DNA from 2 places in the Cupriavidus sp. L7L genome. Region 2 is predicted to be linked to the other one. Evidence: riboswitches for the same ligand, from Rfam matches in the RefSeq annotation. Region 2 holds a riboswitch; the other holds the start of a gene.
The links. A riboswitch is a leader RNA that binds a small molecule or an ion and turns the genes downstream of it on or off. The one in region 2 is predicted to bind glycine.

Region 1: another riboswitch for glycine. It lies ahead of gcvT (glycine cleavage system aminomethyltransferase GcvT); the one in region 2 lies ahead of E1J61_RS06905 (D-amino acid dehydrogenase).

Annotation. Positions count from the first base shown of each region.
Region 1 covers NZ_SMNY01000048.1:126,828-131,467, forward strand. Annotated here, with positions in the region: gene E1J61_RS31790 (UvrD-helicase domain-containing protein) at 1-1,775, opposite strand, end outside; gene E1J61_RS31795 (glycine zipper 2TM domain-containing protein) at 2,041-2,271, shown strand; glycine riboswitch at 2,341-2,427, shown strand; glycine riboswitch at 2,449-2,573, shown strand; gene gcvT (glycine cleavage system aminomethyltransferase GcvT) at 2,668-3,795, shown strand; gene gcvH (glycine cleavage system protein GcvH) at 3,895-4,275, shown strand; gene gcvP (aminomethyl-transferring glycine dehydrogenase) at 4,375-4,640, shown strand, end outside.
Region 2 covers NZ_SMNY01000007.1:55,354-59,993, forward strand. Annotated here, with positions in the region: gene E1J61_RS06900 (TonB-dependent receptor) at 1-1,989, opposite strand, end outside; glycine riboswitch at 2,244-2,345, shown strand; glycine riboswitch at 2,346-2,476, shown strand; gene E1J61_RS06905 (D-amino acid dehydrogenase) at 2,531-3,796, shown strand; gene E1J61_RS06910 (Zn-ribbon domain-containing OB-fold protein) at 3,927-4,325, opposite strand; gene E1J61_RS06915 (thiolase domain-containing protein) at 4,350-4,640, opposite strand, start outside.

The DNA.
Region 1 (4,640 bases), on a different contig from region 2:
TGCGGATATTCCAGCCCCTTGGACGCGTGCAGCGTGGACAGCCGCACGGCGTCGGGATCTTCCTCGCGCCCTTCGAGCATGCTCATCAGCGCCACGGTCTGCGTCAGCTCAAGCAGGTTCTTGCCTTCGCTGCCGAAGCCGTCGGCGTTGTCATAGCCGGTGGCTTCCTCGCCCTCGGCCGCTTCCGGCTTGGTGCCCTTGCGCTTGAGCCATTCGAGGAACTCCAGCGTGTTGGTCCAGCGTGACTGCGCCTGGCGCTCGTCGAAGCTGTCGTACAGGTATGCCTCGTAGTGGATGCCGGCCATCAGGTCGTCGAGCACTTCGGTGGCCGGATCTTTGGCCGCGCGGTCGGCCAGCCGCACCATCGATTCGCAGAACACGCGCAGCGGCTCCAGCTGGCGCGGCTGCAGCTTGCCCTCGATGCCGCCCATCATCGCCGCCTCGAACAACGACACCTTGGCCTGCCCGGCAAACGTGCCCAGCACTTCGAGCGTGGTATTGCCGACGCCGCGGCGCGGCGTGGTGATCGCGCGGATAAAGGCGGGATCGTCGTCGGGATTGGCGATCAGGCGCAGGTAGGCGCAGATGTCCTTGATCTCGGCCTTGTCGAAGAAGCTCTGGCCACCCGACAGCACATAGGGAATGCGCTCGCGCCGCAGGATCTGCTCGAACAGCCGCGCCTGGTGGTTGCCGCGGTACAGGATGGCGTAGTCGCGGAACTGCGCGCGGCGCTCGAACTTGTGCGCCGACAGGCGGAACACCACCGACTCCGCCTCGTGCTCCTCGTCGTTCATCGGGTGGATGGCGATGGGATCGCCCATGCCGTGCTCGCTCCACAGCTTCTTGTCAAAGAGCTTGGGATTGTTGGCGATGACCGCGTTGGCCGCTTCCAGGATGCGCACGGTGGAGCGGTAGTTCTGCTCCAGCTTGATCACCTTGAGGTCGGGGAAGTCGGTCTGCAGCCCGCGCAGGTTGTCCAGCGTGGCGCCGCGCCAGCCGTAGATGGCCTGGTCGTCGTCGCCCACCGCGGTAAAGGCCGGCGCGCGCAGATGCGAGCCCCCCGCCAGCAGCTTGAGCAGCTGGTACTGGCAGGCGTTGGTATCCTGGTACTCGTCGACCAGGAAGTAGCGCAGCCGGTTCTGCCACTTGAGCTGTACCGCTTCGTTGCGCGCGAACAGTTCCGCGGGCAAGCGGATCAGGTCGTCGAAATCCACCGCCTGGTACGCGTTCAGCGTGGCGACGTAGTTGCGGTAGACCAGCGCGGCCTGGTGCTCGTCGGCATTGGCCGCCTGCGCGATCGCGGCCTCGGGGTCGACCATGCCGTTCTTCCACAGCGAGATCGTGCTCTGCACGCCGCGGATCAGCTTCTTGTCGGTGGTGCCGAGCTGCTCCTGGATCAGGCCGAAGCAGTCGTCCGAATCCATGATCGAGAACTGCGGCTTCAGGCCGACGTGTTCCGCCTCCATGCGCAGAATCTGCACGCCCAGCGAGTGGAAGGTACAGACTGTGAGCTGCCTGAGCGGGATGCGCTTGCCCTCGCGCGTGGTCTTGCCTTCCATCAGCTTGCCGATGCGTTCCTGCATCTCCTTGGCAGCCTTGTTGGTGAAGGTGACGGCGGCGATATGGCGCGGCTCGAAGCCCTTGTCTTCGATCAGGTGCGCGATCTTCTGCGTGATCACGCGGGTCTTGCCCGAGCCCGCCCCGGCAAGGACGAGGCAGGGTCCGTCCAGATAGCGGACGGCTTCAGATTGGGCGGCGTTGAGGCCGTGGCTCATGCGCGGGAATGCTTGCGTGGGGTGGTCGGGACGGCGTCGCGCCCTGTACACCACATGGGGCGGCGCCGGACGCAAAGCTAATCATGTTAACACGCTGGGCCGGCCCTGATCAGTCAGCGGGAACCGCTTTTTCCGGGGGCGGGGACGTTACCGAAGTAACACTTGGTAAGTCCCAAAACCGGGCGTCCGGGCCCTCCTCTAACCAGTATGGCGGGATGGCAGACCTGCGTCCCGAACGTACTCAAAGTTACTTTCGGAGCCCATCATGAAAATGCTACGAGCCTTTTCCAAAGCGACGATGGCCGGCATAGCCGTTGCGGCCCTGGCCACCGGCTGTGCCGACATGACACCGAAGCAGCGCAACACGGTCATTGGTGCCGGCGTGGGCGCGGCCGGCGGTGCTGCGTTGACGCACGGTAGTGCCGCAGGCACGCTGGGCGGTGCCGCCCTGGGCGGCGTGGTCGGTAACGTAATGACCGACGACCATCGCCGTTGATAGGGCGAATGGCTGCTGGCGGGGGGCGCCTGCCGCGTTGACAAAGGCAGGGCCCTCCCGTACATTGCGCGCATCCGACCGGGAGAGCGCGCATATCTGCGCCGCCGAAGGGGTATCACCCGAAAACTCTCAGGCACCACGGACCGCTCGGATCGGCATGCAACATGCACACGATGCATGCCGCACTCTGGAGAGCGGCACCCGCCATTCGTGGCGAGCGTGCCCACCGAAGGGGCGCGCGAGGACGGGATTCAACGAATCCGCCTCGTAATCTCTCAGGTATCGAGGACAGAGGGGTCATCCGCCGCAGCGGATTGCTTGGCCATTGGCATAGCGATCGTTGCGGCGGGTGGCCCTTTTTTGTTTTCGCAACCCGACATTGCCCCCGAGGATTCCATGACGCTCCAGGCCACGCCCCTCAACGCCATCCACCGCGCCCTCGGCGCCCGCATGGTCGACTTCGGCGGCTGGGACATGCCGGTCAACTACGGCTCCCAGATCGAAGAACACAACGCCGTGCGCACCGACGCCGGCATGTTCGACGTGTCGCACATGTGCGTGGTCGATCTCAGCGGCCCCAATACCCGCGCCTTCCTGCGCGGCCTGCTGGCCAACAACGTCGACAAGCTGCAGACGCCGGGCAAGGCGCTGTACTCGTGCATGCTCGACGAAAAAGGCGGCGTGATCGACGACCTGATCGTCTATTTCTTTGCCGAGGACCGTTTCCGCCTGGTGGTCAACGCCAGCACCGCGGTCGGCGATATCGACTGGATCCGTGCGCGCAACGACGCCACCGGCAGCGGCGTGACCATCACCCCGCGCCGTGAAGATGTTGCGCCCGCGGGCGCGCAGCCGCTGGCGATCGTCGCGGTGCAGGGGCCTAACGCCCGCGCCAAGGTGTGGAGTACCTTCCCGTCGACCCAGCCTTCCGATGCGCTCAAGCCGTTCAACGCTGTCGTGGTGCAGGACCCCGCACTTGGCGAAGTCATGGTCGCGCGCACCGGCTACACCGGCGAAGACGGCTTCGAGCTGGTGGTGCCGGTGGCCAGCGTCGCCGGCCTGTGGGAAAAACTGAATGCCGCGGGCGTGCGCCCGGCCGGCCTGGGCGCGCGCGACACGCTGCGCCTGGAAGCCGGCATGAACCTGTATGGCCAGGACATGGATATCAGCACCTCGCCGCTGGACGCGGGCCTGGCCTGGACCGTCGACCTGCAGAGCGAGCGCGACTTCACCGGCAAGGCGGCACTGGCCGCGGCCGGCTCGCGCCAGCAATTCCTCGGCCTGATCCTGCGCGACAAAGGTGGCGTGCTGCGCGCCCACCAGAAGGTCATCACCGCCGCCGGTGACGGCGAAATCACCAGCGGCACCTTCAGCCCCTCGCTGTCGCAATCGATCGCGTTCGCGCGCCTGCCGCAGGGCGTGAACGTCGGCGACACCGTGCAGGTGGAGATCCGCGACCGCAAACTCAACGCGACTGTGGTTAAACTGCCGTTTGTGCGTAATGGCAAGGCACTCGTGAGCTAAGGGAAACATCCGCTCACCCAACGGTCGCCCTCGCCTGCCGGCAGCGTTGCCGGGCAGGCATCACCCAACAAGAAACAGATCTGAATCCGGAGAACCTTCATGAATTTCCCCGCCGACCTCAAATACACCGAGTCGCATGAGTGGGTGCGCGTCGAAGCCGACGGCACGCTCACCATTGGCATCACCGACCACGCACAGGATGCGCTGGGCGACATCGTCTTCCTGGAACTGCCCGAAGTGGGCAAGTCGGTCGGTGCCGGCGACGCGCTGGCAGTGGTGGAATCGGTGAAGGCCGCTTCCGATATCTACGCCCCGGTGGCCGGCGAAGTGATCGCCGTCAACGAAGCCGCCACGGCCGAGCCGGAAAGCGTCAATGCCAATGCCTTCGACGCCTGGCTGTTCAAGCTCAAGCCGGCCAACAGCGACGACGTCAACGGCCTGATGTCGGCCGACGCGTACAAGGCCAGCGTCGGCGCCTGATCGCCCCGCCGGTCCCGCACCCGGGATCGGCACACAGCATTTGCAGCGCCGCGGCACGGCTGACCACCTGCCGCAGCGCTCCCCACGAGGTTCTTGCCAATGAACGCCCCGCTTCCCATGACCGCCGCCCAAGGTAACCGGCCCACGCTGGCCGAACTGGAGGCGCGCGACGCCTTCGCCGCCCGCCACATCGGCCCCGATACCCCCGAACAGCAGCACATGCTGAAGGTGCTCGGCTACGACAGCCGCGCCGCGCTGATCGATGCCGTGATCCCCGCCGCCATCCGCCGCCGCGACGGCATGCCGATGGGCGAGTTCACCGAGCCGCTGAGCGAGGAAGCCGCACTGGCCAAACTGCGCGGCCT
Region 2 (4,640 bases):
GCGATAGAAATACTTGCCCACCGATGCCGGGTTATTGGCATTCTCCAGCGTCTTGGAATGGTTGTACGCGCCGCTGGCCGACAGGTCGAAGCCGCTGATCAGCACGTCGCGCCCGTCGTAGGCAAGCTCGATGCCGCGCGTACGCACGCGGTCCACGTTCTGGAAACTGGTGACGGTGGGGAACACCGTGGTATTGGTCTGGCTGACCAGCGCATCGCGGATGTCGTCTTCATACACCGACACGCGGAAGTACGAACGGTCGACCGTGCGTTCGAAGGTCAGGTCCTTCGAGAACGAGCGCTCCGGCTTCAGGTTGGGATCGTTGTTGATCAGCGAGGTGCCGGTGATGCGGCCCTGGAACAGCTCGGCGACGGTTGGGTAGCGCCAGGCCTGGCCGAGCGACAGCCGGCCCAGCCAGTCCTGACCGATGGCCTTTTCCAGCGCCAGCTTGGGCGACCAGTTGGACTCGCTGCGCACCGGGTAGGCGACATCTACGCCCGGCTGGCTGCGGCTGCCGTCATAGGCGCGCCAGTGCTCCCAGCGCACGCCCGGGATCAGCTTCCAGTCCTCGGCGAAGTACCACGCGTCCTGCGCGTACAGCGCCTGCGTCTCGGTCTTGCCGGCAAAGGCGTTGTTGAACGCGGAGATGGTGGCGGCCTGCCAGTCCGAGGTGTTGTAGGTGGTGTTGCTGAGCCGGTAGTTGTCGTAGTGGTAGCCGAGGGTGACCCAGTGGCCGCCCTTGAGCTGCTGCGGGCGGTAGTCGGCCTTCAGGTCGAGCGTGCGCCAGCCGGTGCCGTCGCCATAGGTCACCGTGCCCGGGCCATTGCCCGCGGTGCTGGCGGTGCGGCTGATGTCCTTGGTGACATCGAACAGCGATGCCACGCCGGAGAAATTCCACCCGGTCTCGTTGCGCGTGCGCAGCGACAGGCCGTAGAGCCAGCGCGCGTCCTCGCCATTGCCCGGCGCAAACGCGTTGGCGGGGATCACGTAGCGGAAGCCGCCGATATTGACCGGGCCGCTCGACACCACGTTGCCGTCGGCATCGCGCAGGTAGCTGCCGGTGGCGCTGGAGCGGTCCTGCTGCCAGTAGGCGGCGGTGAATTGCGCCTGCAGGGTATTGGTGATGTCGTAGCCGAGCTTGAGCTTGAGCTGGTCCTGCACGGTGTGCGTGACGCCCTCGCTGTTGACGCCCATCACGGTGCGGTCGGCGCCGGTCTGGTCCTGGTCGAAGTAGGCGCCCGTCACGGGCTTGTCGGCCGAAGTCGCCCGCACGCTGGAGCGCGCCGCGGTGTAGAAGCTCAGCGGCTGGCTCTTGCTGTCCTGCCGGTCGACGCTGACCAGCCACGAGAACGGCCCGGCGCGGTCGCCCACGTAGGCGTTGGCGTGCACGCCGTTGAAACTGTCGTGCGTGCCGTACAGGTTGAAGCGCTGCGTGAACAGCTGCACGCTGGCATCGCCCTCGAACTTCTGCGGTGTGCGCGTACTGATCAGCACGGTCGCGCCCAGCGAGTTGCCCGGGTACAGCGCCGAATACGGGCCATACAGCACGTCGACGCGCTCGATCTCGGCGGCGTTGACCAGCGACCAGCGCGGCGGGAAGGTGAAATCGGAGCCCAGCAGGTTGGACAGCAGCAGGCCGTCGGCATAGACCAGCCCGCGCGCCGACTGGCGCGAGCTGGTGCTGCGCACCGAGATGATCGAGTTCATATCGCCGATGAAGCGCTTGCGCACGGCGAGGTTGGGCGCGTACTTGAGCGCGTCTTCGGTGTTGACCACGTTGAAGTCCGCCATGCGTGCGGCGCTGATGCCGTAGGCGGGCGATGGCGTATTGGGCGGCGTGGCCGGCGTTTCGCCGCGCCCGGGCTTCGCCGAGACCACGACTTCCTGCAAGGGCTGCGGCGCGCTGACGGGTTCATCCGGCTGGGCGCCGGCGATGCCGGGGCCCATCAGCGCGGCCGACGCGGCCAGCGCAATCCGATTTCTTCTCACTGGAATACCTATTCTGTTCTTCTGGCTCGCCCGACCGGTGCGCCGTATCCGGCTCGTGCTACGGCGCACTTCCTCCGCGTAGCGAGTGCTGACATTCTAGGGGGCGGGTCGGCTTGACGCAGTGCGACATAGCGCCGCGCCGGTACGGAAGCGACTCGCCCCATCCATGCGAACACGCCTGGCTCTATTCGCGTTTACCCGCATATCCACATGCGGCCTTTGTCTCTAGATTTGCGCGGATTGGCGTTCGCGCCAACGTGATGCTGGGAGAGACTGATCCGGCGGCAGCCGCCGCGGACAGCGCCGAAGGAGCAACCGCCCCGGAAACTCTCAGGCAAAAGGACCGGTATCACGCGTCACAGCACTCTGAAGAATGCCGCCATCGTCAGCCGGCATACCGAAGGAGCAAGCGGCCCCCGCCACCGGTACCCCCGGGCACCACCGGCGACTGTCGTGAATCTCTCAGGTCAGGAACAGAGGGGGCGTCCGCCACGCATGTCGCGTGCGGGCTCCCACCCCGACGTTTCTGGACTGCCAGATCATGAAGACAATCGCCGTCATCGGCGGTGGCATCACCGGTGTCACCACGGCCTACGCGCTCGCCCGGCGCGGATTCTCCGTCACCCTGTTCGAGCGCCACCGCTACGCCGCGATGGAAACCTCGTTCGCCAACGGAGGGCAGCTATCCGCCTCCAATGCCGAGGTGTGGACGCACTGGTCCACCATCATCAAGGGCCTGAAGTGGATGCTGCGCAGCGACGCCCCGCTGCTGGTCAACCCGCGCCCGAGCTGGCACAAGCTGAGCTGGTTCGCCGAGTTCATCGCCTCGATCCCGCATTACCGCCGCAACACCATCGAGACCGCGCGCCTGGCCATCGCGGCGCGCGAGCACCTGTTCGCGTGGGCGGCGCAGGAAGGCATCGACTTCGACCACAAGCGCGAAGGCATCCTGCATATCTATCGCGACAAGGCGGGCTTCGAGCACGCGGGCCGCGTCTCGGCGCTGCTGGCGCAGGGCGGGCTGGAGCGCCGCGCGGTAACGCCGGCGGAAATGCGCGCAATCGAGCCGACGCTGGCCGGCACCTACTACGGCGGCTATTTCACCGAAAGCGATTCGACCGGCGACATCCACAAGTTCACCAGCGGCCTGGCCGCCGCCATCGAGCGCATGGGCGTGCACTGCCGCTACGGCGAGGACGTGCGCAAGGTCACCACCGATGGCCGCAGCGCCAGCGTGACCGTGCAGGAAGGCGCGGACAGCGCCACCTCGACCTTCGACGGCGCGGTGATCTGCGCCGGCACCGCCAGCCGCGCGCTGGCCGCCGGGCTGGGCGACCGCGTCAACATCTATCCGGTCAAGGGCTATTCCATCACCGTCAACCTGAACGACGCGGGCAGCCGCACCGCGGCGCCGACCGTCAGCCTGCTCGACGATGAAACCAAGCTGGTCACCAGCCGCCTGGGCGACGACCGCTTCCGCGTGGCCGGCACCGCGGAGTTCAACGGCTTCAACCGCGACATCCGCGCCGACCGCATCCGGCCGCTGGTGGAATGGGTGCAACAGTGCTTCCCCGGCGTCAGCACGCGCAGCGTGGTGCCGTGGGCGGGGCTGCGGCCGATGCTGCCGGATATGCTGCCGCGTGTTGGGCGGGGGCGGGCCCGGTGCGTGTTCTACAACACCGGGCATGGGCACCTTGGCTGGACGCTGTCGGCGGTGACGGCGGATATGGTGGCGGGGGTGGTGGAGCAGGCGCTGGTTGAACCGAAGGTCTCGGGCGTGGGCTCGCTGGGACTTGCCAAGGCTTGAGATTGCCAGTTGAGCGCCTCGCTATTGCCAGCGCTGGCCCTCTCCCCAGCCCCTCCCGCTCGCGGGAGAGGAACGGGGGAGAGGGCGGGAGCCTCCACGGAGTGAAGCGCCACCGCCCGCCGTGAACCGCTCAGGCCGGCGCAAACACCGGCACCGGCGCCCCATCCACGCTGGGCGCGAACCTGACCTTCACCTTCTGCCCGATGCGCACCGCATCGAGATCGCAATCGACGATATGGGTCATCATGGTCACGCCCTCGTCCAGCGTCACATAGGCAATGCAATACGCCTGCGGGCCAGCCTTGCGCGTGACGCTGTACGAGTAGATGGTGCCGCGGCCGCTGGCGGTCTTCCAGACCGTATCGCCCATGCAGAACGGGCACAGCGTGCGCGGATACCAGTGCGTCTTGCCGCATGACTGGCAGTGCTTGACCAGCAGCCGGCCTTCGCGCGCGGCCTGCCAGAATTCGATGTTGTCGGGCTGTTCGTCCGGGGCCTTGTAGGCCATGGGAGTGTGCGGGGTCGTCATGTCAGTTGCTCCGGCGATCGTTCATTATTCGCGCTCGAGGATCAGGGTGGCGCTGCCGTGGCGCGAGCCCAGGTAGCCGCCGGTGCCTTGCGCCAGCGCCAGGTCGCAGTTCTTCACCTGCACCGCCGGATGCGCCTCGCCGCGCAGCTGGCGCACGGCCTCGATCACCTTGGTGATGCCGCCGCGGTTGGCCGGGTGGTTGTTGCACAGGCCACCGCCATCGGTATTGAACGGCAGCTTGCCGACGCCCGAGATCAGGTTGCCGTCGGCCACGAACTTGCCGCCTTCGCCCTTCTTGCAGAAGCCCAGGTCTTC